4 regions of the Streptomyces tirandamycinicus genome follow, and region 3 is predicted to be linked to each of the others. Evidence: riboswitches for the same ligand, from Rfam matches in the RefSeq annotation. Region 3 holds a riboswitch; each other region holds the start of a gene.
The links. A riboswitch is a leader RNA that binds a small molecule or an ion and turns the genes downstream of it on or off. The one in region 3 is predicted to bind cyclic di-AMP.
Positions count from the first base shown of each region.

Region 1: it holds a riboswitch for cyclic di-AMP, as region 3 does, so the genes downstream of both, DDW44_RS23405 (M23 family metallopeptidase) here and DDW44_RS10460 (C40 family peptidase) in region 3, are expected to answer to the same signal.
Region 2: it holds a riboswitch for cyclic di-AMP, as region 3 does, so the genes downstream of both, DDW44_RS27290 (M23 family metallopeptidase) here and DDW44_RS10460 (C40 family peptidase) in region 3, are expected to answer to the same signal.
Region 4: it holds a riboswitch for cyclic di-AMP, as region 3 does, so the genes downstream of both, DDW44_RS06785 (M23 family metallopeptidase) here and DDW44_RS10460 (C40 family peptidase) in region 3, are expected to answer to the same signal.

Region 1 is NZ_CP029188.1:5,317,429-5,324,684, reverse strand. It holds gene DDW44_RS23420 (bifunctional acetate--CoA ligase family protein/GNAT family N-acetyltransferase) at 174-3,338, opposite strand; gene DDW44_RS23415 (HPr family phosphocarrier protein) at 3,523-3,804, shown strand; gene DDW44_RS23410 (GntR family transcriptional regulator) at 3,951-4,628, opposite strand; gene DDW44_RS23405 (M23 family metallopeptidase) at 4,807-5,580, opposite strand; cyclic di-AMP (ydaO/yuaA leader) riboswitch at 5,594-5,757, opposite strand; gene DDW44_RS23400 (M16 family metallopeptidase) at 5,999-7,256, opposite strand, start outside.
Region 2 is NZ_CP029188.1:6,250,627-6,257,882, reverse strand. It holds gene DDW44_RS27305 (STM4012 family radical SAM protein) at 1-1,191, shown strand, start outside; gene DDW44_RS27300 (STM4011 family radical SAM protein) at 1,199-2,182, shown strand; gene DDW44_RS27295 (SGNH/GDSL hydrolase family protein) at 2,305-3,096, opposite strand; gene DDW44_RS27290 (M23 family metallopeptidase) at 3,325-4,335, opposite strand; cyclic di-AMP (ydaO/yuaA leader) riboswitch at 4,338-4,495, opposite strand; gene DDW44_RS27285 (tyrosine-protein phosphatase) at 5,117-5,932, shown strand; gene DDW44_RS27280 (hypothetical protein) at 6,032-6,340, shown strand; gene DDW44_RS27275 (aspartate aminotransferase family protein) at 6,467-7,256, opposite strand, start outside.
Region 3 is NZ_CP029188.1:2,375,391-2,382,646, forward strand. It holds gene DDW44_RS10450 (ATP-dependent Clp protease proteolytic subunit) at 1-252, shown strand, start outside; gene DDW44_RS10455 (hypothetical protein) at 260-568, shown strand; cyclic di-AMP (ydaO/yuaA leader) riboswitch at 933-1,089, shown strand; gene DDW44_RS10460 (C40 family peptidase) at 1,093-1,569, shown strand; gene DDW44_RS10465 (ATP-binding protein) at 1,778-2,218, opposite strand; gene DDW44_RS10470 (helix-turn-helix domain-containing protein) at 2,625-3,482, shown strand; gene DDW44_RS10475 (DUF397 domain-containing protein) at 3,498-3,713, shown strand; gene DDW44_RS10480 (8-amino-7-oxononanoate synthase) at 3,889-5,034, opposite strand; gene bioB (biotin synthase BioB) at 5,186-6,358, shown strand; gene DDW44_RS10490 (adenosylmethionine--8-amino-7-oxononanoate transaminase) at 6,351-7,256, shown strand, end outside.
Region 4 is NZ_CP029188.1:1,529,426-1,536,681, reverse strand. It holds gene DDW44_RS31600 (hypothetical protein) at 1-399, opposite strand, end outside; gene DDW44_RS06805 (DUF5988 family protein) at 1,020-1,220, shown strand; tRNA gene DDW44_RS06800 (tRNA-Met) at 1,614-1,687, shown strand; gene DDW44_RS06795 (MerR family transcriptional regulator) at 1,942-2,694, shown strand; gene DDW44_RS06790 (PP2C family protein-serine/threonine phosphatase) at 2,922-4,061, shown strand; cyclic di-AMP (ydaO/yuaA leader) riboswitch at 4,348-4,484, shown strand; gene DDW44_RS06785 (M23 family metallopeptidase) at 4,496-5,530, shown strand; gene DDW44_RS06780 (PrsW family intramembrane metalloprotease) at 5,867-7,195, opposite strand.

The DNA.
Region 1 (7,256 bases), 2.9 Mb from region 3:
CTCCCGTCCCGGCCCGCCGACCGGGGGTGCGCCCCCTGGCCTCCCGTCCCGGCCCGCCGACCGGTGGTGCGCCCCCTGCCTCCCGGCCACCTCCCGCCGCCGCCCCGCCGACCCGCCGACCCCGGGGACGCGCCCATGGCCTCCCGCCCCGGCCGGGCGCGACCGCGCCCGGTTCAGTAGCTCGGGAGGGTCCTGGGTCCCAGGTCGGTCCGGGCCGGCGGCGGGGCGAGCCGGACGGAGGCCCCGAGCACGGAGAGGCCGTGCGGGGCGACCACCACCGGTTCGAGCCCGACGCCGACGACCTCCGGGTGGTCATCGACCAGGCGGGAGACGCGGAGCAGCAACTCCTCCAGTGCGGCGGTGTCGACGGGCACGGACCCGCGCCAGCCGAAGAGGAGGGGGGCGGTCCGGATGGACCGGATGAGGTCGGCGGCGTCGCGGTCGGTGGCGGGGACGAGGCGGTGGGCCGTGTCGCCGAGCAGGTCCGTGGCGGGGCCCGCGAGCCCGAAGGACAGCACGGCGCCCACGGCGGGGTCGATCGCGGCGCGCACCACGGTGTCCACCCCCCGCGGGACCATCGGCTGCACGACGGGCCGGAGCTCCCCGGGCTTGCCGAGGTTCTCCGTCATCTCCGCGTACGCCTGGCGCACCTGCCGCTCGTCGGCCAGGTCGAGACGCACGCCGCCGAGGTCGGGGCGGTGGCGCAGATGGGGTGCGGTGGTCTTGAGGGCGACCGGGTAGCCCAGCCGGCCGGCGGCGCGGGCCGCGGTGTCCGCGTCGGGGGCGGGGAGCGTGGGGAGGACGGCGATGCCGTAGCGCGCCAGCAGCCGCAGCGCGTCGTCGTCGGGGAGGGTGACGCCGTCCTCGCCGGGGGCGGCGTCGAGCAGGCCCGCGATGAGCTCGGCGGCTCCGCTCTCGTCGATGTCGTCGTACTCCGGCACCTTGCCGGGTTCCGCCGCGTCGCGGCGCCACTGCGCGTACCTCACGGCCTCGGCCAGGGCCCGCACGGCCCGTTCGGCGGCGGGGTACGCGGGGATGCGGCCGGCTCCCCCGCGGGTCGCCGCGGGCGCGTCCCCACCGGCGGGCGCGTCCTCACCGGCAGGCCCGTCCGGGCGGGTGCCCGCGGCGGGCGCGGGCGCCAGGCCCCCGGGTGCCGAAAGGGTGGACGCCGCGGCGGGACCGCGCGCGCCCGGCCCACCGGCTGCGGGCCCGGCCGGGGGGACTGCCGGGGGGACTGCCGCGGACGGCGAGCCGCCCGGACCGGGCGCCGCACCGCGGGCGACCGCCGGGGAGCCACTCGCGGAGGGCCCGGCCTGCCGGACCGGCACTGCGCCCGGCGCCGCGGCCGGTGCGCGGCCCGAGCCGGATTCCGCCCCGGCGCCCGATCCGGCGTCCGATCCGGCGTCCTCGGGCGCCGGGGCGGGGTCGGCCGGGGCGCCCGGGGCGCGGTGCGGGGAGGCCGGGGCCGAACTGCTGGCCGCCGCGAGGGCGTCGGCGAGTCCGCCGAGTTCGACGTGGACGACGAGCACGGGCTTCGCCGGTGCGGAGGCGGTCGCGGAGAGCAGGGCGGCGGCGAGGACCTCGCCGTCACCGGACTCGGTGACGCCGTTCTCCCCCACCCACGGGATCGCGTTGACGACGACCGCGTCGCACGCGTCGTCCCGCAGCGCCGAGGCGAGCGCCCCGCGGAAGTCGTCCGGCGTCGCGGCCGTCGTCAGGTCGCGCGGCCGCAGCGGGCGCAGCCCCTCCGTCAGACAGGCGTCGTACGTCAGCAGGCCCAGGGACTCCGAGTTGCCGAGGATCGCCACCCGGGGCCCCGCGGGCAGCGGCTGGCTCGCCAGCAGTACCCCGGCGTCGACGAGTTCGGTGACGGTGTCCACGCGGATCACGCCGGCCTGCCTCAGCAACTCCGAGACCGTCGCGTACGGCACCCGTGTCGTCGGCACCGCGTGTCCCGGCGGAGCACTGCCGCTGTGCCGGGCGCCCTTCACCACGACCACCGGCTTGACCGCCGCCGTACGCCGGGCGAGCCGGGTGAACTTCCGCGGGTTGCCGATCGATTCGAGGTAGAGCAGGACGACGTCGGTGTCCGGGTCGTCGTAGCAGTACTGGAGGAAGTCGTTGCCGGACACATCGGCCCGGTTGCCCGCGGAGATGAACGACGACAGCCCGGCGCCCCGGCGGTGCAGTCCGCTGAGCAGCGCTATGCCGATGGCGCCGGACTGGGCGAACAGCCCGGTCCGGCCGCGAGCGGGCGACTCCGGCGCGAGTGAGGCGTTGAGCCGGGCCCCGGCCGCGGTGTTGATGATCCCGAACGCGTTCGGCCCGATGATCCGCATTCCGTGCGCACGCGCCTGGCGCACGAGCCGGCGCTGCCGTTCCAGCCCCTCCGGGCCGCTCTCCGCGTACCCCGCGGCGATCACGACGAGTCCCTGCACCCCGTGCTCGCCGCAGTCCTCGACGACTTCGGGGACGCGTTCGGCGGGGACGGCGACGACCGCCAGGTCGACCGGCTCCCCGGTCGCTGCGACGATCTCCCCCACCGAGCGGTAGGCGGGTACCCCGTCGATCTCGTCCATGTCGAGGACCAGGGAGCGGTTCACCGCGTAGGTCCGCCCGGTGTAGCCGGCGTCGAGCAGGTTGCGCAGCACCGCACGCCCCACCCCGCCCGGTGCGCGGCCCGCGCCGACCACCGCCACCGAGCGGGGGGCCAGGAGCCGCTGCACGGAGCGGGCCTCGGCCCGCTGCTCCCGGGCGCGCTGGACCGCGAGCGAGCGGGCGGTCGGCTCGAGGTCGAGGGTGAGGTGGACGGAGCCGTCCTCGAAGCTGCGCCGCTGGGTGTACCCGGCGTCCGTGAACACCTTGATCATCTTGTTGTTGGCGGGCAGCACCTCCGCCGCGAACCGCCTGATCCCCCGCTCCCGCGCGACCGCGGCGATGTGCTCGAGCAGCGTGGAGGCGACGCCCCGGCCCTGGTGGGCGTCCTGCACCAGGAAGGCCACCTCGGCCTCGTCCGCCGGGGCGGAGGCCGGCCGGCCCTGGGCGTTGATGCGGTCGTAGCGGACGGTCGCGATGAACTCGCCTCCGACGGTCACCGCGAGGCCCACCCGGTCCACGTAGTCGTGGTGGGTGAACCGGTGGACGTCCTTGGCCGACAGCCGCGGGTAGGGGGCGAAGAACCGGTAGTACTTGGACTCGTCCGAGACCTGCTCGTAGAAGCTGACGAGCCGCTCGGCGTCCTCGGTGGTGATGGGCCTGATGTGCGCGGTGCCACCGTCGCGCAGCACCACGTCGGCTTCCCAGTGGTCGGGGTACGCGTGATCCGACGGGGTCTGCATGGGGCAAGGGTAAGGCCCCGGCACGGGTCGCGTTCCCCGGAGTGCGGGGGCAGGCTGGGAGGGCCGATCCCGGCCCCGCACCGGCCGGATCCGGCGGCCGGGCACTCCGCACCTCATGAGAGACTGGTCTAGACAACCCGGGACTTCCCACCGAACTTCCCGCTGAGACCCGAAGGGCACCACCATGGCTGAGCGCCGCGTCAATGTCGGCTGGGCGGAGGGCCTGCACGCCCGCCCCGCGTCCATCTTCGTCCGTGCCGCCACGGCTTCCGGCGTTCCCGTCACGATCGCCAAGGCCGGCGGCACCCCGGTCAACGCCGCCTCGATGCTCGCGGTACTCGGCCTCGGCGCGCAGGGCGGCGAGGAGATCGTGCTCGCGTCGGACGCGGAGGGCGCGGAGGCGGCACTGGACCGTCTGGCGAAACTGGTCGCCGAGGGCCTCGAGGAACTTCCCGAGACCGTCTGAGCGCACCGGATTCATGAGCGGGTCGCGGTTCCGGAATTTCCGGGAACGCGGCCCGCATACATGACCAACCACTACCGGAATTCCTTTCCGGCAGCAGGAGAATACCCCCCGGGTTTTTCTTCCCCTCTTTGTATACGGCGCATGTGTTAAATGCGGTCGCCCGCCGTGTTTACGGAGTGTTGCGAGGCCCTCACTGCCGCCGGGATCCGAAGCCGGTGCGCGCCCGTCGTGCGCTCGGCGTGCAGCGCGGTCAGCGCGCGCGCCCGCTCCGCGTCCCCACGGGCCACCGCGTCCACGATCGCGCCGTGCTCGGCCCACGCCTCGAGCGGACGGGCGGGCTGCTCGACCGCGTACATCCACGCGATCTTGTACCGGAGCTGGGTCAGCAGCGCGGTGAGCCCCGGGCTCCCGCACGCCTGGGCCAGCGTCTCGTGGAACCAGGCACCGAGCGAGCGCAGGTCCTCGCCCTGGCCGCGCCGTGCCCGGTCCTGACCGAGCCGGACCAGTCCGCGCAGCACCTTGAGGTGCGCCTCGGTCCGCCGCTGGGCGGCCCGCGCGGCACCGAGGGGCTCCAGCAGCAGCCGGATCTCCAGCAGGTCGGCGGCCTCCTGCTCGGTGGGCTCGGCCACGCACGCCCCGGCGTGGCGGCGGGTGACGACGAACCCCTCCGACTGCAGGGTGCGCAGCGCCTCCCGGACCGGGACGCGCGAGACGCCGTAGCGGCGCGCCAGCTGCTCCTCGGTGAGCCGGCTGCCGCGCTCGAACACACCGGAGACGATGTCGTCGCGGATCGCCGTGCATACCGAGCGTGCGGGAACGCGCATACCGAACCTCCGCTTTAATCGCCGCGAAACCCCGTCGAGCGACGTCTGTTTCGGTGACTCTATGGCAGGTGGCCGGAATTTCCGAAGGCCTATCCTAATCCATGGATATCTTTTGGCCGGAATACGCCGAAAGCCCCGGCTCTGAGGAGCCGGGGCCTCGGTCGAAACGGTGCACGCGTCAGACGCGGACGCCGTGCGAGCGGAGGTACGCGATCGGATCGATGTCCGAGCCGTAGTCCTGTCCGGTGCGGGCCTCGAAGTGGAGGTGGGGACCGGTGGAGTTCCCGGTCGATCCGGCGAGGCCGATCTGCTGGCCCGGGGCGACCTGCTGGCCGACCGAGACGCTGATCGAGGACAGATGGCCGTACTGGGTGTACGTGCCGTCGTGCATGCGGATCACGACGTTGTTGCCGTAGGCGCCGCCCCAGCCGGCCTCCACGACGGTGCCCATGCCGACCGCGACGACCTCGGTGCCGGAGGCGGCGTGGAAGTCGACGCCGGTGTGGCTGCCGGAGGACCACAGGGCGCTTCCGGCGCGGTAGGCGGTGCTCACATAGGAACCTGCGACCGGGAGCGTGTAGGTCGTCAGGCGCTTGCGCTCGGCCTCGCGGGCGGCGCGCTCCGCGGCGTCGCGGGCGGCCTGCACCCGGAGCTCGGCCTTGCGCTTGGCCTCGGCCTCGGCCTTCTCCTGGGCCGCGGCCAGGGCGGCCTCCTGCTGCTGGGCATCCGCCTGGGCGCCGATCTGCTCGGCGAGCGAGTCGGCGGCGACGGCCTGGGTCAGTCCGGTGTCCTCGACGGGGGCGGGCCCGCCGGCCTCGGCGGCGAGGGCCGGGGAGGCGAGGGTACCGATGACGCCGGTGGTGGCGATGGCCGCGACGGAGGCGACGCCCGCCCTCCTGCGCGACAGGCGGCTCGGACCACGGTGCTTCCCGGTGGCACGGGTGAACGCCATGAAGTGGCTGATCCTTTCCTTCCTTCTCGCCTACCGGGTTAGCTGACGGGTTCGGAGCAGGAAGGTCTCCTACGAGCCCCTCCGCGCGAAGGCGAAGGCACCCGATTCACCCCAGGGGACATATGGGTCCCCGGCTCCCCAGGCTCGCGCCGGACGGGGACTCGGCGATGGCTGCCCGATGCCGCGGGTGCGGCGTGTGCAACTGGCGGACAGCGCAGAAGACGCTAAGCCGATCTTCGTTCAATCACCAAACAGACACGGATATTTGTAGTGCACGCCACAGGGCAGACACCGACCCTCCTCATCAAACCGGACATACGGGCGGATGGTCGGGGAGGTGTTCCGGGCAGGGGAAAGGGGGCCCCTCGGCGCGAAGCCGAGGGGCCCCCTTTCCCCTGCCCGGAGGAGGTGCGGTCAATCAGCCCGTGACAACGGTCACTTCGCCGATCCCGAGCGCCCGCACCGGCTCCTCGATCTCGGACGCGTCCCCGACGAGGACCGTCACCAGCCGGTCCACGGGGAAGGCGCTGACCACCGCGGCCGTCGCCTCCACCGTGCCGGTGCCGGCCAGCCGCGCGTACAACTGGGCCTGGTAGTCGTCCGGGAGACCCTGCTCGACCTGGTCGGCCAGCGTGCCGGCCACGGACGCGGCCGTCTCGTACTTCAGCGGCGCCACGCCCACCAGGTTCTGCACCGCGACATCGCGCTCCGCGTCCGTCAGGCCCTCAGCGGCGAGGGTGCGCAGCACCGTGAACAGGTCCTCGAGCGCGGGGCCCGTGTGCGGGGTGTCGACCGATCCGCTGATGGCGAGCATCGCGGCGCCGCCGGCTCCGCCCGGGGCCGCGGGGGCGTCGGAGCGCAGTACCTGGCCGAAGGCCCGTACGCCGTAGGTGTAGCCCTTCTCCTCGCGCAGGACGCGGTCCAGGCGGGAGGTCAGCGTGCCGCCGAGGCAGTAGGTGCCCAGGACCTGGGCGGGCCACACCCGGTCGTGGCGGTCGGGTCCGATCCGGCCGATCAGCAACTGGGTCTGCACGGCGCCGGGGCGGTCCACGATGACGACGCGGCCCGTGTCGTCCGCGGTGATCGGCGGCATCGGCCGGCTCTCGGCCGAGTCGCCCGTCCAGGCGCCGAGCGTGTCGGCCAGCACGGCGTCCAGATCCACGCCCTCGAGGTCGCCGACGACCACGGCCGTGGCCGTGGCGGGCCGGATGTGCGCCTCGTAGAAGGCCCGGACCGCGGCCGCGTCGATGCGCTCGACGGTCTCCTCCGTGCCCTGCCGAGGACGGGACATCCGGGAGGACGCCGGGAACAGCTGCCGGGAGAGCTCCTTGGCGGCCCGGCGGGCCGGGTTCGCGGTCTCGTGCGGGATCTCGTCGAGCCGGTTGCGGACGAGCCGCTCTACCTCGCTGTCGGCGAACAGCGGGGCGCGCAGCGCCTCGGCGAGCAGGCCGAGGGCCTTCGGCAGCCGGGAGACCGGTACCTCGAGGGAGAGCCGGACCCCCGGATGGTCGGCGTGCGCGTCGAGCGTGGCGCCGCAGCGCTCCAGTTCGGCCGCGAACTCCTCCGCCGTGTGCTTGTCGGTGCCCTCGGACAGCGCCCGGGCCATGATCGTGGCGACGCCGTCCAGGCCCTCGGGCTCGGCGTCCAGCGGCGCGTCGAGGAAGATCTCCACGGCC
Region 2 (7,256 bases), 3.9 Mb from region 3:
CCGTTCTGCGAGGTCCGCTGCGGCTTCTGCAACCTCTTCACCCGGATCGGCGCTCCCGGCGAGCTGACGACGCGGTATCTCGACGCGCTGGAGCGGCAGGCCGTGGCCGTGCGGGAGGCGCTGGGCGACACGGAACCGGTCCGGTTCGCGGCCGCCGCGTTCGGCGGCGGCACGCCGACCTTCCTCACCGCCGGGGAGCTGGAGCGGCTCTGCGACATCGCCGAGCGGCGGATGGGCGCCGATCTGCGCGAGGTCCCGCTGTCGGTGGAGACGTCCCCGGCCACCGCGACCGCCGACCGCCTCGCGGTGCTCGCCGGGCGCGGTACCACCCGGGTGAGCATCGGCGTCCAGAGCTTCGTGGACGCCGAGGCGAGGGCCGCCGTCCGTCCGCAGCGGCGCGCCGACGTCGAGGCCGCGCTCGGCCGCATCCGGGACACCGGCGTCCCCGTCCTCAACATCGATCTGATCTACGGCATCGACGGGCAGACCGAGACGACCTGGCGGCGATCCCTCGACGCGGCGCTGGCCTGGCACCCCGAGGAGCTGTACCTGTACCCCCTCTATGTGCGGCCGCTGACCGGTCTCGGCCGGCAGGCCGGCGCCGACGCGGACACCGCCTGGGACGAGCAGCGGCTGCGGCTCTACCGGCAGGGCCGTGATCATCTGCTGGCGCACGGATACCAGCAGGTCTCGATGCGGATGTTCCGGCGCGGCGGCGCGGGGGGCACGGCGCCGCGCGGCCCGGACGACCACGCCTGCCAGACCGACGGCATGATCGGCCTCGGCTGCGGGGCACGCTCGTACACCTCGGGGCTGCACTACTCCTTCGACTACGCCGTCGACATGCGCCGGATACGGGCGATCATCGACGACTACACGGAGGCGGCGGACTTCACCCGTGCCGAGGTCGGCCGCCGGATCGACGGCGGTGAGGCGCGCCGCCGGCATCTGCTGCAGTCGCTGCTGCAGGCGCAGGGCATGGAGGTGGCCGGCTACCGGGAGCGTTTCGGCAGCGCACCCGCCGAGGACTTCCCCGGCGAACTGGCCGCGTTCGCCGGGCGGGGCTGGCTGGAGGAGACCGGCGGGCTGCTGCGGCTCACCCCGGAGGGGCTGGCGCACTCGGACGCGCTGGGTCCCGAGCTGTTCTCGCCGGCCGTACGGCACGCGATGGCCGCCTACGAGCCGAAGTGAGGCGCCGATGGATCTGACCGTGCTGTACCGCGGGCCGCTGGCGTCGTGCGACTACGACTGCCCCTACTGCCCGTTCGCCAAGCGGCGGGACAGCCGCGAGCAGCTGCGGGCCGACCGGGCGGCGCTGGAGCGGTTCGCGGGCTGGGCGGCGGAGCGGCAGGGCGAGGACCGGCTGTCGGTGCTGTTCACGCCCTGGGGCGAGGGGCTGGTGCGCTCCTGGTACCGCCGTGCGCTGACCGAGCTGTCCCGGCTTCCGCACATCCGCAGGGTCGCCGTCCAGACCAATCTGAGCTGCCGCACGGACTGGCTGGACGGCGCGGACCCGGGGAAGCTGGCGCTGTGGTGCACGTACCACCCCGGTCAGACGCCGTACGCCCGCTTCCTCGGCAAGTGCCGGGACCTGGCCGCGCGCGGCATCAGGTTCAGCGTCGGGATCGTGGGCTTCGAGGAACACCTGGAGTCCGCCCGGCGGTTGCGGGCCGACCTCCCGGCCCAGGTCTATCTGTGGGTCAACGCGGCGGAGGGGCGTACGTACTCGGACGGGGAGGCCGCCCGGTGGACGGCGCTGGACCCCCTCTTCCCGTACAGCCGGCATCCCCACCGCTCGGCCGGGCTGCCCTGCCGCACGGGCGAGTCGGTCATCTCGGTGGACGGCGACGGCACGGTGCGGCGCTGTCACTTCGTGCGGTCCGAACTGGGCAACCTCTACGACGGCTCCTACCGTGCGGCACTGCGGCCGCGGGCCTGCCCGCTCGCGGTGTGCGACTGCCACATCGGCTACGTCCATCTGGAGTCGCTGCCGCTGTACGACGTGTTCGCCGGAGGGGTCCTGGAGCGGGTCCCGGCCGGGTACCCGGTCTCGCCGCCCGGCGGCGGGAGCACCCCGGGCGGGAGCGGCGCGGGCGGGAGCGGCGGGAGCGGCGGGAGCGGCGGGAGCGGCGGTGGGGACGCGGGCATGGCCCCTCGCCCCTGGCCGGACCCTCGCCCGTAGCCGGACCGTCGCCCGGGCGCGGGCCCTTGCCCGAACCCGGACCGTCGCCCGCGCGCGGGCCCTTGCCCGAACCCGGACCGTCGCCCGCGCGCGGACGGGCGCCCGCGGGCGGGGCGCGGCGATCAGAGCGGCAGCAGGTCGGGGCGTTTCGGCACCACGTGATCGCCGGACGATTCACCCCTGAGCCGCCGGCCGATCCACGGCGCGAGGTGCTCGCGGGCCCACTGGATGTCGTCCCGGCGGACTTCCAGGCTGCCGCGCGGCGGCAGCGGAGGCCACGGCTGGTCCGGGTCCGCGGGCACCTCCAGTCCGAGCACCTGCGCGGCGCGCAGCGCCACGCGGGTGTGCCCTTCGGGCGAGAGGTGCAGCCGGTCGGCGTCCCAGGCCCGCCGGTCCTGCACCGACCTGAGCGACCAGAGGTCGAGGACGGGGCAGTGGTAGCGGTCGGCGATGGCGCGGACGTGTGCGGTGTACGTGGCGATCCTGCCCCGCAGGTGGCGGAGCACCGGCACCCCGCGGGTGTCGAACCCCGTCGTCACCATCACGGTGCCCACGGAGGCGGTGAGGTCCGCGACCGCCCGCTCGAAGCGTTCCGCGACGGCGTCGGGGTCGCTGCCGGGCCGGATGATGTCGTTGCCGCCGGCGCAGAACGTCACCAGGTCCGGGGCGAGTTCCCTGGCACGGGGCACCTGCTCCGCCACGATCTGGTCGAGGAGTCTGCCGCGTACGGCGAGATTGGCGTAGCGGAAGGTGTGCTCCGGGAGGCGGTCGTCCAGCAGGACCGCGAGACGGTCCGCCCATCCGACGAACCGTCCGTCGGGTCCGGGGTCCCCGACGCCCTCGGTGAAGCTGTCACCGATCGCCGCGTACGACCCGAAGGGTTCCTTTGCTCTTGAACGCGAATCGTCTGCCACGTCGAGCCATCATTCACCGCGTCAAGTGGCCTACGCCACCGTAGGGAGGGGTTGACGGCACGTGACATGGACCACCACGTCACCTCCCGACCCAGCGTGGACCATGTGCACCGGAGCCGCAGCCGCGCGGACTGCTCCGCTGCCGCGCACGGCCCGCGCGAAGGCGTCCGCCGGCCCCCTGCGCGGGGCCGGCGGACGGATGACGCGGCGCGAGGTACCGACGCAGCGTCAGATCGAGACCCCGTGGCGGCGCAGATAGGCCAGCGGGTCGATGTCCGATCCGTAACCGGGGCTGGTGCGGATCTCGAAGTGCAGGTGCGGGCCGGTGGAGTTGCCGGTCGAGCCGGACAGGCCGATCTGCAGGCCGCCCTCGACGCTCTCACCGGAGGAGACGGACAGCTGGGAGAGGTGGGCGTACTGCGAGTAGGTGCCGTCGTCGTGCCTGATGACGACCTCGTTGCCGTACGCGCCGCTCCACCCGGCCGAGACGACCGTGCCGGGGCCGACGGCCTTCACGGACGTGCCGGTGGGGGCGATGAAGTCGACACCGGTGTGGTAGCCGCTGGACCACATGGCTCCGGCGGCCTTGTACGCGGTGCTGACGCCGCCGGCCACCGGGGCGAAGTAGCCCGAGGGGACGCTCCCGGCGGCGGGAGCGGCAGCCGGCGCCTGGGCGGGGGCCGCCGCCGGGGCCGCCGCGGTGCGGTCGGCCGTGCGGGAGGCGCGGTCGGCGGGCGCGGCAGGTGCGGTGGGCTTCTGCGCCGCGGTCCCGGTACCGGCCTTCGCGGGTGCGCCGGCCTTGCGCTCGCTCTTCGCCTGCGGCTTCGGGGCGTCCTGGGCCGCCTGCTTGCCGTGCAGGCTCAGCTCCAGGCCCGGGTGGATCAGCGACGGGTTCTCGCCGACGGCGGCCCGGTTGTCGGCGTAGAGCTGCTGCCAGCCGCCGGTGACGCGCTGCTCGGCGGCGATCTTCGAGAGGTGGTCACCCGGCACGACGGTGTAGAGCCCGGCCGCCGTGACGGCCTGCGGCGCCTGGGGGGCGACGGCCTTGGGGGCGGCCGGGGCGCCGGCCTTGTGGACGGTCGGGGCGGCGTGCCCGGCGGGCGCCGACTGCCCGGCGGCGTTCGCGCCCGCGGCACCGACGAACGGGATCGCGATGACGGCTCCGCCCGTACCGGCGGCGACCAGTCCGCGCCTGAACGGGCTGGTTCTCGGACGGCGGTGCTTCCCCTTACCGGGCATGGCGCTTTCCTCTCCGCCGCCTGCGAGGTGAGCTGTCGGGTTCGGGCTGGAGCCGCCCGGCCGCGCGTGGACACGGCTTCACCCCAAGCCGTCCGGGATCACGGAACGGCGCGGTACCTGGGTCCCCCGCTCCTGCCACATGTGTGGGTGGGTGCGATATTCCGGACGGCGGCAGGATGAGGCGTTCCGACCGGATTGCGGTGACCGTAAAGGAGCCCGGCCGCCGGGAACAAGCCGTCATTTCCCCGTTGAATCGATCTGCCGGATATCAGCGCACATTTCCCGGTCACGCTCCGTGGATTCCGGGGCTTCGACTTCCATACGGGCAAGGGAGTTGAACCGTTGAGCCCCCCACGGAACGTCACGGATATGATTCAGCTCACGGGCGAATGCCATACCCATTTCAATGGGTTCGGATTGCCCAAAAGTGGCCAACTCGGACACACTGGATATTGCGGATGCATTGCGATTAACGACATGTGTCCCACGGAAAAGTACTTATACCCGCCCGGACGGAATGCCGTTCCCGCACGGATGAGTCGCCGGGACCGGCACGTCCGCGCGCACCGCACCCGACGTCACCACACCCGACGCCACCGCACCGTCCGCTCGCCGGCCGGGGCGTGCCGCACCGGGGTCCGCGGGACCCCGGTGGCAGGGGAGCTCCGCGCGCCCAGGTCCCCGCGGAGCGCGAAATAATTGCCTGAGGAACCGATGTCGTAGTGTCGGCATCGCGCCATCGTCGGCGAGCAGCGCCGACCGCAGACACGGAGGAGCCCCCGTGACGCAGCAGCTGCCCCAGACCCCGTCGGCCGAACCCGAGCTGTCCGGCGTGCGCAACTTCCGGGACGTGGGCGGGCTGCCGACCGTCGACGGACGGCACATTCGGTACGGGCGGCTCTTCCGCAGCGGCCATCTCGCGCACGCGACGGACACCGACGCGGCCTTTCTCTCCTCGCTCGGGCTCCACACGATCTTCGACTTCCGCAATTCCGCCGACCAGAGGCTGGAGGGGCCGGATGTGGAGCTCTCCGGGGTGCGCAACGTCAATATCCCGCTGTCGGACCCGGCCGACGGGGCGGAGTTCTGGCGCATGGTGCGTGACGGGAACCTCGATCAGCTGAAGTCGATCCTCGCCGACGGCCAGGCGGCCGGGCGGATGATCGCCTCCTACCGCACGCTCATCAGGGAGCGCACCGCCGAGCACAGCCGCGTCCTGCACGCACTGGCGGACGACAGCACGCCGGCGCTGATGCACTGTGCGGCGGGCAAGGACCGGGCGGGCCTGTCCATCGCCGTCTCGCTGCTGGCGGTGGGCGTCGAGCGGGACGCCATCGAGGCGGACTACCTCAAGTCGAACGACCCTCACCGGCGCTACCGGGTGCGCCGCAGCGACAGCTCACCGACCGGGATGTCGCCCGAGGTGATGGAGCTGCTGAACCCGTTGTTCGACGCCCGGGCCGAGTACCTGGCCGCGGCGTTCGAGACCATGGAGGAGGTCTGGGGCGGCACCGAGCGCTATCTCCAGGACGGCCTCGGCCTGACGCCCGCGACGCGGGAGCGACTGCGCGACCGTCTGGTCGACGGCACCGTCTGACCGCGTCCTGCCGCGGAACACCGGCGGTGACGGAACGGACCGGGTCGTCCCGCGGTACGGCCGCGGCAGGCCGGAGTCGGCATGAGCAGGATGAGCGGAATGAGCAGTACGGACGGAATGAGCGCCAAGGTGACGGTCGGCGGCACGGTGGTCGCCTACGCGGTCCTGGCCGATGCGAGCAACGCCTGCGATGCCGTCGACGAGGTGGTGGTGGCCGCGGACAGCTGGGCGTCTGCCATCGGCCTCGTCCGTGCGCTGGGATACCGGAAGGTCCCCAGGCGCCCCGCCCGCGACACCGTCGACGGCGACGCGGTGGAAGCGGCGTTCGCGATGCCCGGCACGGTGTTCCGCAGGCGCTTCGGCAGCGGAGCGCCGTGGGTCCCGAGCTCTCACGGCGAAGGGCGGTGAGCCGGTGGCAGCCGACACCGCCCCGGGGCGGTCGTTCGCCGGTCCGCGGCGAGGCGCCCGGTTGACGACCGGGCGCGTCCACGAGGCCCGGCCCACCCGGCCCGTCGAGCCGCCCGCCCCGCCCCCTCAGCGGCCGGCGATCGCCTGCTTCACGAGTGTCTTCCCGAAGTCCCACATCAGCGCGCTGCCGTCGTGCGCGTCGTCCATGACGGCGGTGAAGGCCGCGACGAACCGGTCGACCTCCCGCTCCCCGATGATCAGCGGCGGAATCAGCTTGATCACTTCCAGCCGGTCGCCCGAGACCTGCGTGAGGATGCGGTGGCGTTGCAGCAGGGGCACGACCACCATCTGGGCGAACAGACCCCTGCGGGCCGCCTGCAGCATGGTCCAGCGGCCGCGCAGCTTCAGCGAGGACGGTCTGCCGAACTCGATCCCGATCATCAGTCCGCGACCGCGGACCTCGTGGAGCAGCTCGTAGCGGTCCACGAGCGCGGCGAGCCTGGTCCGCAGCAGGTCCCCGGTGGCCCTGGCGTTCGCGACGACCTGCTCGTCCTCGATCACCGAGAGCACGGCGAGACCGGCCGCCATCGCCTGGGCGTTGGAGCCGAAGCTCGCCGAGTGCACCAGCACCCGGTCCATCGAGGAGTAGACCTTCCGGAAGATCCACTCCTTGCCGAGGGTCGCGCCGACCGGCACATAGCCGCCGGAGAGGGCCTTGGCGACGCAGACGAGGTCGGGCTCCACCCCGTCCTCGTGCTGGTAGGCGTAGAAGTCCCCGGTTCTGCCGAGGCCGGTCTGCACCTCGTCGGCGATCAGCAGCGCCCCGTGCCGGTGCAGCAGTTGCTGTGCCGCGGGCAGGAATCCGGGCGGGGCCTCGTGCACGCCCTTTCCCTGGATCGGCTCGACGACGAAGCCG
Region 3 (7,256 bases):
CGGCAGCCCTCGCTGCCGGAACCGGCGCAGGGGCAGCCCACCGATCTGGACCTCCGGGCGCAGGAGTTGCTGCGGCTGCGGGAGCAGCTCACCGTCATGCTCGCCCGCCACTGCGGCCGGAGCGTGGAGCGCGTCGCCGCCGACCTGGAGCGCGACACGGTGCTCGACGCCGCGGGAGCACGGGAGTACGGGCTGATCGACCACATCGTCAAGAACCGGAAGGCCGCCCCGACTTCCGCCGGCGACCGGTGAGGGGACGGTGCTGCCACCGGAGCTGCCGCCGCTGCCCGCCCTGACGCACGCCGAGAGCGAGTTCATCGACCGCTACCTCGAAGTGATCGACCAAATGGGAAGGATCAACCCGGCACGCGGGACGCACACGTATGGCGCCCTGCGCGCCGCACAGGCACTGGTCGCCGGCGCCACCGCACTCCGCGACGCCCTGACGGTCATGCACACGCGCGGTGAGAGCGAGCTGCACGCCACCACATTGGCCCGCGCACTGCGGGTGTTGGGCGGAGAGCGCAGAGCGTCACGGGTCACCCTGCCGCCGGAGGAACCGAGTTGACGAGCCGCCGCGCACCCCCTGTCGTGAGCCCTCCGGTGCGCCCGTGATGCGTACGACCGGGTGTCGCCCATCCGGACCACCGGCGGCTTCGGCTTTGGTCCCGTGCGAGTTGCGCGACGGCGTGGCCCGAACGGCCCAACGACCGGCTCCGCCGCAGGTACGGGGCTCATCACCCGGGGACGCCGGGTCCCCCGAACGGCTCTGTCCACTCGAACAGATCAGTGGTGAGGAGCCTCACAAACCGTCGTTTCGAGTCGGAAATCGGGCAGTTCATGGGTCAAGATCCGTGGGACGACAAGCCCCCGCCACCGCGGCGGGGCGGTCCGGGCGGACGCCGAGTCCTGCCGCCGCACCGGATGCCTGGTCGACATGAGGGCTTCGGCAGGAGTGGAGGACCCAGCAGTGCGGGCCGGCCGCCGGATCGGTGGCGGGTCCTTGGGGTGAAGCCGCGTACGCGGCCGGGCGTCTTCGCCGGTCCGAACCCGACAGGTCATCCTTCACAGGCGGCTGACGAAGGGTTGCGCATGACTGCGCAGACACATCTCCCGTCCCTGCTGTCCCGGACGGGTGCCGTCTCGGCACTCACGATCGCCGCCGTCGGCGGCTCACTGATCGTGCCGGGCGGCGCACCTGAGGCGCACGCCGCCTCGACTCACGCGACGAAGGCTCTCAAGGTCGCCGCGTCGAAGAAGGGAGCCCCGTACGGGTACGGAGCCACCGGTCCGAACCGTTTCGACTGCTCGGGGCTCACGCTCTACGCCTACAAGAAGGCGGGCAAGAAGCTGCCCCGCACGGCCCAGCAGCAGTACAACCGCACCCGCCATATCTCCGCCTCCCAGCGCGAGCGCGGTGACCTGGTGTTCTTCCACTCGCGTGGGTACGTCTACCACGTCGGCATCTACGCCGGGGCGGGGAAGATCTGGCACTCGCCCAAGAGCGGTTCCGTCGTGAAGCTGACCAAGATCTGGTCCAAGAGCGTCCGCTACGGACGGGTGCGCTAGCCGAGCCGGCATGTCCGCCGCCCCGTGCGCCGACGAGTGCACCGGGCGGCGGACACGCCCCGCCGGGGGGCGCCGGAACCGCCCCCGTGCGCGGCGACTCGGCGGTGGGCGCGGCCGGTCCGGCGCGGCCGGAGCGGGACGGCCGCGCCACCCGGGGCCCGGCCGGAGCCGCCACCCGGGGCCAGGCCCGCCCCGCGCGCCCGGACCCTCACCGCGGATGATCGGCGGCGGCCGCCCTCCAGGGCATGGCGATCCAGACGGTCTTGCCACCCTCGGGTGTGGGATCGACGTACAGCCTGCCGCCGCATTCCGCGGTGAGCCAGCGGATGATCACCATGCCGCGGCCGTTGTCCTGCTGCACGGCCGCGGGCAGGCGCTGGGGCCGGCGCGGATGGCTGTCCGTCACACCGACGCACAGACGCTCGTCGCGCTCGAGGCGGACGTCGACCGTGAAGGTCGGGGACAGCCCGAAGGTGTGCTGGACGGCGTTGGTGGCGAGTTCGGAGACGATGAGACGAACCGTGTCCGCGGTGCCGTCCTCCCCGGGCAGTCCCCACTCGGCGAGCACCTCGGAGACGTATCTGCGCGCGGCGGATACCGAGGCGGGATCGCTCGGCAGAGTGACGGAGGCTTCCTGATGGTCTGCCATGGCGAGCTGTCCCTTTCCCACCGGGGCTGCCGGAGCGCGGCACACAGCGGATTGGATGCCGGAACAGCCTCGGACTGCGCTTCGCGCCAGACTGCCACTGTTGCCGCCCCCTTGGGAGCGGATCCACCGGGATATGCATATATCTGTCCCTCAAAGCGGTGAACTCTGCGACGCGAGAGCGTATTTGGGCTCAGACTGGGCGTTTGGCAGTGCGCCTGCATGTGCCCCCGAGCGGTCACCCGTGCCGGGCCGCCCGGTGCCCCGGCGGCGGCCCGGCAGCCGCCGGAGGACGCGAGAGGACGCCAGGGGACACGAGAGGACACCAAGGGACACCGCGCGACACCAGGGGGCGGCAGAGGATACCGGAGGACACCGGGGGACACGAGAGGATGCGAGGAGACACGGCATGCGGCAGGGTCCCGCGGTACGCCGGCGCAAGCTCGGGGAGGAGTTGCGGGGTCTGCGGCTGGGCGTCGGCCTCACAAGCCGTGAGGCGGCACTCCTCGTCGGCTGGAACCAGTCGAAAGTCAGCCGCATAGAGACCGGAACGAGCGGTGTGAAACCGGCCGATGTCGCGCTGCTGCTGGACGCCTACGGAGTGGCCGACCAGCGGCTGCGCGAGCTGCTGGGGACGCTTGCCGACACCGCGGACGGCGGGGGAAAGGGCTGGTGGCACGCCTATCGCGGGGTGATTCCGCCGCAGTACCGGGACTTCATCAGCCTGGAGTCCCAGGCGAGCGCGGCGCGCACGCTGGAGACCTCCGTGGTGCCCGGGCTGCTCCAGACGCCCGACTACGCGCGGGCGGTGACCCGTTCCGCGCTGGAGGGTGTGCCGTCGGCGACGGTGGACTCGCTGGTCGAGGTGCGCATCGCACGCCAGCGCGTGCTTCGGGCGGAACGCCCGCTGACCTTCAGTGCGGTGCTGGACGAGGCGGTCCTCCGGCGCCGGGTGGGGGGCCGGGAGGTGATGCGCGGTCAGCTGCGCCGGGTGCTGGAGATGGCCCAACTCCCGCATGTGCGCCTGCAGGTGCTGCCCTTCTCCATGGGCGGCTACGTGGGACTGACCGGATCTTTCGTTATCTTCTCCTTTCCGAACACTTCTGATCTGGACGTGGTTGTTCTCGACCACTTGACGAGTAGTCTCTACCTCGAACGGAAGGAAGACCTGGAGACGTACGGCGCCGCCTTCCGCACCATGCAGGCGCATGCGCTCTCCCCGACCGACTCGTTGGATCTCGTCGCAGGGATCCGTGACGGCGTGTAGGGAAGGCACCCCCCGATGTCTGCTCACGACGCATGTGTACGCCCCGAGCCCGGCACGTCCTGGCGGCGCAGCAGCCGCAGTGTCGGAATGAACAACTGCGTGGAGACCGCACGGTGCGGCGAAGGCGCCGTGGCCGTGCGCGACTCGAAGAACCCGAGACTGCCGTACCTGGTGTTCTCACCGGGCGCCTGGACCGGATTCGTCCACGGACTGGGCACTCCACCGCGCTGACCGGCCGGAGCGGCGGGCGCGAGACGCTGCCGCGCCGGAACCGGAGTCCGCCGCGTCCCGGCTGCTGGCTCTCGCCGTGGTCCCGCTCCCGGAGGCGCCTCAGATCCCGGAAGCCACCTCAGACCTCCGGTACCGTCTCAGACCTCCGGTACCGTCTCAGACCTCCGGTACCGTCTCAGACCTCCGGTGCCGTCTCCAGGATGGTGGCCACCGCCGTCCCGATCTGGCGCTCGGTGAGGTCGGCGCGCGCGGTGAGCCTGATCCGCGAGATCCCGTCCGGTACGGACGGCGGCCGGAAGCAGCCCACCACGAGACCGGCGGCACGGCAGTCCGCCGCCCAGCGCACCGCCGACTCCGGTGACGGGGCCTGCACGGAGACGACGGCCGCGTCCGGCCGGGCAGCGGTCAGCCCCGCCTCCGTCAACCGCCCGTGCAGGATGCTCGCCACGCTCCGGGCCCGGTCCGCGAGAGCGGGCTCACGGCGCAGCAGCCGCAGGCTCGCGAGGGCCGCACCCACCGCGGCCGGGGCGAGTCCGGTGTCGAAGATGAACGTACGGGCGGCGTTGACCAGATGCTCGATGACCCGCGCCGGGCCGAGGACCGCTCCGCCCTGGCTGCCCAGGGACTTGGACAGGGTGAGCGTGGCGACGACACCCGTGGCCCCCGCGAGGCCCGCCGCCCGCAGAGCCCCCCTGCCGCCCTCGCCGAGGACGCCGAAGCCGTGCGCGTCGTCCACGACCAGCGCGGCCCCGTGGGCACGGCACACCCCGGCGAAGGCGGACAGCGGTGCGGCGTCGCCGTCCACCGAGAACACCGAGTCGGACACCAGCAGGGCGCGCCTGCCGCGGTGGGCGTCCAGCGTCTTGGCCACGGCCTCCGGGTCGGCGTGTGCCACCACGGCGGTCTCGGCCCGGGAGAGCCGGCAGCCGTCCACGATCGAGGCGTGGTTGCCGGCGTCCGACACGATCAGGGTCCCGGGTGCGCTGAGTGCCGTGAGCGCCGCGAGGTTCGCCGCGTACCCGGAGGAGAACACCAAAGCGGACTCGAACCCGCAGAACCGGGCCAGTTCGTGCTCGAGTTCCGCGTGCAGCTCGGTACTGCCGGTCACCAGCCGGGATCCGGTGGCCCCCGCGCCCCAGCGCCGGGCGGCCGAGGCGGCCGCCTCGGTGACCTCGGCCCGGCGGGTGAGGCCGAGGTAGTCGTTGCTCGCCAGATCGAGCAGTGCCGAGTCCGCGGGCCGGGGGCGGAGTGAACGGACCAGGCCCGCGTCCGCACGGCGGCGCGCCGCGTCGTCCGTCCAGTCGAAAGGATCCTGCGGCACTGGGGGCATGGTCCGGTCCTTTTGTAGGCAGCGAACAGACCCTAGCGGGGGACGCCGAAGGTCAGAGTGTGGCCATACACACACCTCAAACGGGGGCCGTTGTGGAGTTCCTCCTTGGCCGGGGGGTGTCCGGTAGGCGAGGATCTGCGCCATGGACCTCCTGAACACGCTGGTGGACAAGGGCCTGCGGCGTGAGCTGCCGACCCGCGAAGAAGCGCTCGCCGTGCTGGCGACCTCCGACGACGATCTGCTCGATGTGGTGGCCGCGGCCGGAAAGGTGCGCCGCCAGTGGTTCGGGCGGCGGGTGAAACTGAACTACCTGGTCAACCTGAAGTCCGGGCTCTGCCCCGAGGACTGCTCGTACTGTTCGCAGCGGCTCGGTTCCACCGCGGAGATCCTCAAGTACACCTGGCTGAAGCCGGACGACGCGTCCCAGGCCGCCGCCGCCGGGGTCGCGGGCGGCGCGAAGCGGGTCTGCCTGGTCGCCAGCGGCCGCGGCCCGACGGACCGGGACGTCGACCGCGTCTCGAAGACCATCGAGGCCATCAAGGAGCAGAACGAGGGCGTCGAGGTGTGCGCGTGCCTGGGGCTGCTCTCCGAGGGCCAGGCCGAACGGCTGCGCGAGGCCGGAGCCGACGCCTACAACCACAACCTCAACACGTCCGAGGGGACGTACGGGGACATCACGACCACCCACACGTACGCGGACCGTGTGGACACCGTCCAGAAGGCGCACGCGGCCGGGCTGTCCGCCTGCTCGGGCCTGATCGCGGGCATGGGCGAGAGCGACGAGGACCTGGTCGACGTGGTGTTCGCGCTGCGGGAGCTGGACCCCGACTCGGTGCCGGTGAACTTCCTGATCCCCTTCGAGGGCACTCCCCTGGCGAAGGAATGGAATCTGACGCCCCAGCGGGCGCTGCGGATCCTCGCCATGGTGCGGTTCGTCTGCCCGGACGTGGAGGTACGCCTCGCCGGCGGCCGCGAGGTCCATCTGCGCACCCTGCAGCCGCTGGCGCTGCACCTGGTCAACTCGATCTTCCTCGGCGACTACCTCACCAGCGAGGGCCAGGCCGGCAAGGCGGACCTGGAGATGATCGCGGACGCGGGCTTCGAGGTGGAGGGCGCGGACACCACGACACTTCCGGCGCACCGGACGGAGGCCGCCTCCGGGGGCTGCGGTTCGCACGGCGGCGGAGGATGCGCCCCGTGCGGCGACTCCGCCGAGGACACCGGGCAGCAGGCCGCCGGCACGCCCGGCGCGCGCCCCGATCTGGTGGCCGTCCGCCGCCGCGGCGCGGGAACCGGCCTCGCCCCCAATGCGTAGCTCCCGCGAGGTGGTGGCCCTGGACCGGGCCCATGTCTGGCATCCGTACGGTCCCATGCCGGGCCGCACGGACCCGCTGGTCGTGGAGTCCGCGTCCGGAGTGCGGCTGCGGCTCGCCGAACCGGTCCACGGGCACGCCGAGTTGGTGGACGGCATGTCCTCCTGGTGGTCGGCGGTGCACGGCTACAACCACCCGGTGCTCAACGACGCCGCGCGCGGCCAGCTGGAGCGGATGAGCCATGTGATGTTCGGCGGGCTCACCCACGAGCCCGCCGTCCGGCTCGCCACCCGGCTCGTCGAGATCACTCCGGAGCCGCTGCGGCACGTCTTCCTCTGCGACTCGGGCTCGGTGTCCGTCGAGGTCGCGGTGAAGATGTGCCTCCAGTACTGGCGTTCGACGGGCCGCCCGGACAAGCGCAGGCTGCTGACCTGGCGCGGCGGCTACCACGGCGACACCTGGCAGCCCATGTCGGTGTGCGACCCCGAGGGCGGGATGCACGACCTGTGGGCGGGGGTGCTGCCGCGGCAGGTCTTCGCCGACGCGCCGCCGGCCGGGCACGACCTGCCCTACGACCCCGCGTACGGGGACCACCTGCGCGAACTGGTCGCCCGGCACGCGGACGAACTGGCCGCCGTGATCGTGGAACCGGTGGTGCAGGGCGCGGGCGGGATGCGCTTCCACTCCCCCGCGTATCTGCGGGTGCTGCGGGAGGCGTGCGACGAGCACGACGTGCTGCTGGTCCTCGACGAGATCGCCACCGGGTTCGGGCGCACCGGCAGGCTTTTCGCTGCGGAGCACGCGGGGATCTCGCCCGACGTCATGTGCCTCGGCAAGGCGCTGACCGGCGGCTATCTGACCATGGCGGCGGCGCTGTGCACGGAGAGGGTCGCCGACGGC
Region 4 (7,256 bases), 850 kb from region 3:
GTGGTACTTCTGACCGAGCTCCAGGGAGAAGTACGTGGGCGTGCCCGCGCAGTCGGCGACCACGTGATGCGGATCGAATCCGGACACCTGGCGGCCGGTCACGCGCGGCTGTTCCACATACCCGGGCGAGGAGCGGATGCCCGCGACGATTCGGGGCTCCTGGGTCACGGCATAGGTGGCGTATCCGGAGACGTCGCACGCCCACGTGGGGCCTGGAGCGTTCTGGACTATCTCCTCCGCTGCGCCTCGTCCCTGTGGTCCGGGGAAGGCCAGACCCGCGAGATCGCACACCACCCCCTCCTCGGGTCGCTGCGGCTCGGGGGCCGCGGCGAGGGCGCCGGGAGGCACGAGGGCGCCGTTGCCCCTGCAACCGGCCCGGTCAGCTGCGTTGTTGGCCACCTCGGTCAGGAGCCTGGCGAGTGTCGCGGGATCCGAGCCCTCGGGGGCGTATCCCTCGATGATGGCGGGCCCGTCAGCCGCCGTCGTGCTGATTCAACCGCATACGCGCACCTGAGCCGGCTTTGATCCGGTCCCATTCGTCCCACGCCACGTTCTCCGCCCCCGTCGGTGAAGTTTTCTGCGCTGCTAAGTGACCACTGTAGTCAAAAGGGTGAAGCGCCCACCGGCGAGGTTGACTTGAACCGTCCCGCGATCTCCGAAGCCTCCTAGACAACTCGAGTTGGGCGCAGTGGGGCAGGTGTCCCCGCGTTGCAGGCGCTGCAAGCGGTGCGTTGCCACCGAAGCCGCGGCGGCTTCTGAGCTGCCCATGGGGCGTCGCGACCGGTGCGGCCGACGTCCCTTCGCCGGAGCCGGACCGGGTACCAGCGAGGTGGAGGGTCTCGGCGTTGCGAAGCCGTGTGTCATGAGTCGGGCCACGGGGGACCCCACGAGGTGAGCCGTCGAAGGTAGCCACGGGCGCGGGCGTCACGCGCCTCGCGGGCGGCCGACCAGGGTCGCCGGGGCGGGGGCCGGCGGCTCCGGGCGTGCGGGGAGCTCCCAGGAAGGGCAAGACTGGAGGTATGGCTAGCAAGGCACGCCTCGAGGGCGGGCCGGACGACCTGCGGGGCCGGGTCGTGCCGATCACCCCTCCGGGGCAGGAGCTGAAGATTCCGCACCGTGGCGGCTACGAGCACTTCAAGGCCACGACCCGCCACGAGGACTCTCCCGAGGGACGGCTGACCGTCTACGAGTGGTGGGAGCGCACCGAGGTAGCGGAGTAGTCGCAGGTCAGCGCGCTGGAAAGGGCCGGGGTGGAGGGATTTTGCCACCTCGGAAGGGTGGTGCGCCGTGCCGAGGGCGGGCGCTCACGCCGGCGCCGCCCGTGACGCGTGCAGGCGCGCGCTCCGGTCCGGGCGACTGTGCCGCCGTGCCGGGTGCCCGGGTGCCCGGGTGCTCTGGTGCCGGATATCCGCATGTCCGGTGAGCCGCCCGGCGTCGGTACGTCCTCCCATAGCGGCGGCCCCGGTGCGCCCGCGGGCCCGGGAGGGTGGGGTCACCGCGCCGGGACTCCGCCGCCGAGGGCTCGGGTGCCCCTTCCGGGTGGGGCGGCGAGCGGGCGGCGGAGGAAAGCGGTTTGGATCTTGCTCCGGATGGCGTAGGGTGGTGTTCACCGACGCGGGGTGGAGCAGCTCGGTAGCTCGCTGGGCTCATAACCCAGAGGTCGCAGGTTCAAATCCTGTCCCCGCTACTGAAGGCCGAGGGCCCGGAACCACATGGTTTCCGGGCCCTCGGTGCGTCTGCCACCTCTGTGATCCGCCCGGTCCGCCTGGCCCATCCGGGCTTCCGTCCCTCCGCCGGTCTGCTTGGTCTCCGGTGCCGCCGAAGGGCCTCCGCCCGGTCTGTCGGCTCTACCGGTGCCTCCCTCGCCTCCGGCCGGCGTCTGCCGAGTCCGGCCCCATTCGCCTTGACCTTTACGCAACGTCAAGATTTAGCGTGCTGGGCATGGAGTGGTCCATCCAGGAAATCGCCAGGAAGGCCGGCACGACGAGCCGCGCGCTTCGCCACTACGGGGAGCTCGGGCTTCTCCCGCCGAGCCGGATCGGCGGCAACGGCTACCGCTACTACGACCAGGACGCCCTGGTCCGGCTGCAGCGCATCCTGCTGCTGCGGGAGCTGGGCCTCGGCCTGCCCGCCATCGCGCAGGTCCTGGACGGCCAGCGGGACACGGCCACCGCGCTGCGTACCCACCTTCGGCTGCTTGAGCAGGAGCGGGAGCGCATCGGGCGGCAGATCGCCTCGGTGCGGACCACTCTCGACCGGACCGAGAAGGGAGAGGAACTGATGGCGGAAGAGGTCTTCGACGGCTTCGACCACACCCGGTACGAGGAGGAGGTTACCGAGCGCTGGGGCCGTGCGGCGTACGAGAAGGGCGACCGCTGGTGGCGCTCGCTGAGCGAGCGGGAGAAGCGCGACTTCCAGGACCGCCAGGTCGCGATCGCCCGCGACTTCGGGCAGGCTCTGAGGGACGGGCTGGCGCCGGACGGCGAGGAGGCCCAGGCCATCGCTCGGCGGCACTGCGAGTGGCTGTCCGGAACGGTCACCCCCACCAGGTCGTATGTGATCGGTCTGGGTGAGATGTACGTCGCCGATCCGCGCTTCACGGCCACCTACGACCGGCACGGCGAGGGCACGGCGGCCTTCGTCCGGGACGCGCTGAAGGTCTACGCGGAGCGCCATCTCGGCGAGGACCGGTAGCCGCGCCGCCGGACGGCCGCCGTCCGGCGGCGGGTGGAGAGGGCCGAGCGCCCCGCACGGCCTTGTCACCGGGAGGGCCCCCTGGTGATCCGCACGCCGGGAGCGGCGGTGCCCGCGGGGTGCTGGGCCGGTTGGCCGATGGCGATTCGTCGGGCGGCGCGGCTGCGGCCAGCCTGAATGGGGCGCGGTACCGTCCGCGGCCCCGACGGATCCGGCAGGAGAGACTGGTGCGGCACCGAGAACGCGGCAGGGACGGGCGGCAGAACGGTGGCCGCCGCTTTCTCGCCGTACTCCCGTGGCTGATGATCGTGGGCGGGGTCGTCTACGACCTCGGAACGCCCGACACCTTCACCGCGGCGCCGCTCTTCACGGCGGCACCGCTGATCGCCGCCCCCTTCTTCTCGATGCGCTACACGCTCGCCACCGGCGCCGCCGCCTGCGCGGCGGTGGCGGGTATGCACGTCTACAGCGACAGGATCCTGAGGATCCCGGCCATCACGGAACTGCTGACCGTGTTCACGGTCTCCGTACTGGCCCTCTTCATCAACCGGATCGTGCGGCGCAGCGGCGAGCGCCTTGCGTCGGCCCGGGTCGTCGCGGAGGCGGCGCAGCGGGCGGTGCTGCCCACGCCCGACGAGCGGATCGACGGTCTGCAGGTCGCCGCCCGGTACGAGGCGGCCGAGCGGGACGCGCTCATCGGCGGGGACCTGTACGCCGTGCAGGAGACTCCGCACGGGGTGCGGCTGATCGTGGGCGACGTGCGGGGGAAGGGCCTGGACGCGGTCGGCACGGTGGCCCTGGTGCTGGGCGCCTTCCGAGAGGCCGCCGAGCAGGAGGTCTCGCTGGCGGGGGTGGCGCAGCGGCTGGAGCGGGCCCTGGCACGGGAGGGCGCGCGGGATGCCGGGCTCGAGAGCTTCGAGGGCTTCACTACCGCCGTGCTCGCCGAGATCCCACGCGGCGGGGAACGGGTCCGGGTCGTCAACCGGGGGCATCCGGCGCCCCTGCTGCTCGCGGCGGACGGCGCGCTGCTCGTGCTGGATCCGCCCGTGCGGGCGCTGCCGCTGGGAATGGACCTCGGGACCGAGCCGGACCTGGTGTCCGAGACCTCCTATCCGCCCGGTGGCACGCTCCTGCTCTACACCGACGGCCTGTCGGAGGCGCGGGACGCACACGACGTGATGTACGACCCGCGCCGGCGGCTGGGTGGCCGTGCCTTCTCCGGCCCGGAGGAGCTGCTGGACGTGGTGGTCGCCGATGTGCGCCGGCACACGGGCGGTGCGGCGACGGACGACATGGCGCTGCTCGCGGTCACCCGGCGGGTGGAGCAGCAGTCGCCGCGGCGCAGGGCGACGCCGGCTCACCCGTGACGGGACCCGCTGGTGCCTGTGTGGCGCAGGGGGCTTGTGAGTTGTCTGAGCGGCACGATGCCACGGAGCGTGATCAGATCCGTGCCCTGCGCATAACATTTGACGAACAGTCAGGAATGTTGGCTTGAGCGAGAGGCGAGAACTTGCCCGTTTCGAACCGGTTGTTGCGCTTAAGTTCTGGCCAACGTCCTTAACGATCAGTGGGAACAGCTTGGAATCGGGCCTCGATCTCTATTAACGTTCGATAACGCAGCGCGGTCGTCCCAGCCGTCGCAAGAGGCGGCACCGTGCGCATGCGCCGAATCCCGCAAGGGAACCGGGGAACCATCCATTTGGGGTGAATCGGGTGCCTTGTGGTGCCCGAAGGAGACCTTCCTGCTCCGAACCCGTCAGCTAACCCGGTAGGCGAGAAGGAAGGAAAGGAGAACGCCTCCGTGGCGTCCAACAAGCCTGCCCTCCAGGAGCCCCCCACGACCCAGTGGGCACCCAGCGACCAGTGGGCTCCCGCCCCCGCGGCGGAGGAGTGGAACCCGACCGAGGAATCGGTCCGTCCCGTTCGTGGCAGGCACCGCGTCGTCAAGCAGCGCAACGCGCTCGCGCGGAGCTCCACCGTCCTCGGCGTCGGCGTCATCGCCGCGGTCGGCGCGGGCGGCATGGCCACCGCCCAGGACAAGCCCGCGGTCTCCATCTCCCTTCCCGATGTCATCGCGGACAAACTCCCGGACCCCGAATCGCTGCCCGGTGTGGGCTCGTTGATGGCGGACGACCCCGCCGACGAGACCGTCGCCGACGGGCCGCTCACCACGGCCGACGCCGCGGGCCAGGGAGGTGACGCGGGCGAGGCCCTGCGTGCCCGGATCCTCCAGCAGGCCGAGCAGCAGCAGGCCGAGGCGGAGGCCGAGGCCCGGGCGGCCGCCGAGCAGGCCGCGGTCGAGCAGGCCGCCGCCGAGGCGAAGCGGCAGAAGACCGAGGCCGCGAAGGCGGCCGAAGCGGCCGCCGAGGCCGAGCGCAAGGCCGCGGAGGAGGCCGCGCGCAAGGCGGAGGCCGAGCGTCTCGCCAAGCTCGCGGCGAGCTACTCCCTGCCGACCTCGTCGTACACGCTCACCTCCACCTTCGGACAGGCCGGGTCGCTGTGGTCCTCCGGCTACCACACGGGTCTCGACTTCGCCGCGCCGACGGGCACCCCGGTCAAGGCCGTACACGGCGGCACGATCAAGTCGGCCGGCTGGTCCGGCTCGTACGGCTACCACATCGTGCTGGAGCTCGCGGACGGTACCGAGGTCTGGTACAGCCATCTGTCGTCGATGACCGTGAGCGCGGGGCAGAAGGTCTCCACCTCCGAGACCATCGGACGGGTCGGCGCCACGGGCAATGTCACCGGCCCGCACCTGCACCTCGAGGTGCACACCCCCGGTGGCGACGGCATCGACCCCGCCGCATGGCTGCGCGGCAAGGGCCTTTCCGTCTGAAACGGTCGCACCTGCCTGCCTGCCTGCCTGCCTACCTACCTACCCGCCCGGCCTGCCTGCCTGCCTGATCCCTTCCGCCTCATCCGGTCTGCCCGGCCGGTGAGGTCGGTGCGGTCTGCCCGGCCCGGGCGGTCAGTCCCCCTTTGTACGGCCGGTACGGCCCGGCCCGCGCGGCCGGTCCTCCGTCCGTACGGCGCAGGTGCTCCGGTCGCCGACGGCCCGGTACGCGTCCCACCGACGCCCCGGCCGTCGGCCGTGCCGTGCTCCGGAGCCGGGCTCCGCGGCGAGGACGCGCGTTCCCGCCGGGCGGACCCGCCCACCACCGATCGGGAGCGGTCAGCCGCGGTACGGGTTGAAGCCGCTGTAGTCCAGGTGCGGCGGGGGCTGCCAGGCACGGCCCGTCGCCCGGGCGGCGTACGTCAGGGCCGGTCCCGCGAGGTCCCTGCGCTGCCACAGATGGTGCAGCAGCTCCTGCTCGCGGGCGACGAAGTCCGGCCCGGCCGCGCCCCGTCCCGCCCGGTGCCGGAGGAAGGCCAGGGAGGTGGCGAAGGCCTCGTACTCGGAGACCGCGCGGGCGGCCGCCGGACCGTGGGTGCGGCCTGCCAGATCGCGGGCCATCGTGCGGGCCTTCATGGAGGACAGGGCGAGCGGTTCGGCCGGGGCCAGCCAGCCCGCCGCCGCGTAGGCGGGCAGCTCCGCCGCCACGGTGCGCAGCTCGCGCTGCCGGGACCACACCGCCAGCCAGGTCAGCAGACCGAAGGCGGGCACCATGAAGGCCGCGTACACCGCGTAGAACCCCAGCGGGCCGAGGACCCCCGAGCCGTTCCACAGCGCGTGCATGCCCATGGCGAGGAGCAGGCCAAGCAGCGGCAGGGCGACCCTGCGCACCCTCCGGTGCCGTGCCGTGGCCGCCGCCAGGCCGAAGCCGATGCCGGTGAGCACGGTGAACAGCGGATGGGCGAACGGCGACATCACGATCCTGACGAAGAACGTCGCCGCCGTGACGGAGGCGAAGCCCGAGGTGCCGAACTCCTGGTCCTCACCGAAGGCGTTGCCGAGGTAGAGGATGTTCTCCGTGAACGCGAAACCGGTGGCGGTGAAACCGGCGATCACGACCCCGTCGACCAGGCCGGTGAAGTCCTGTCTCCGGAAGAGGAAGAGCAGCAGCACGGCGGCCGCCTTGGCAGTCTCCTCCACCACGGGTGCGATGACGGTCGCGCCGATCGTGTCGGCGTGCGTCGGGTCGGCCGTGGCGGTGGCTATCCACCGGGTCGCGAAGGTGTTGGCGATGATGGCGACGAGGGCGGCCGCACAGGCACCCCAGGCGAAGGCGAAGACGAGGTTGCGCCAGGGGCCCGGTTCGACCCGGTCCAGCCAGCGGAAGGCCGCGGCCAGCAGCGGCACCGGCAGCACGGCGAGACCGAGCCCGACCAGGAAGCCCTCGGTCCCGGTCTGCTCGCGGACCAGCGCGAGGATCATCAGCCCCGAGAGGGCCAGCAGAGTGATGAGTGCCCAGGCGCGTACGGCCCTGCTGCGCCAGAAGTCGCGGCGCGGCTTGTAGCGCCAGCGGGCACGCTCCGGCACGGCGTCGAACAGCGGCCGCTCGTCGCACGCCGGGACGGCGAGGCGGGCGGCCGGATGCGGCTGCGGGGACCAGTCGGACACCACACGACCCTAACGAGAGGCACGGACAACGCGCGACGGCGCTGGTGCCGTCGGGTGCATC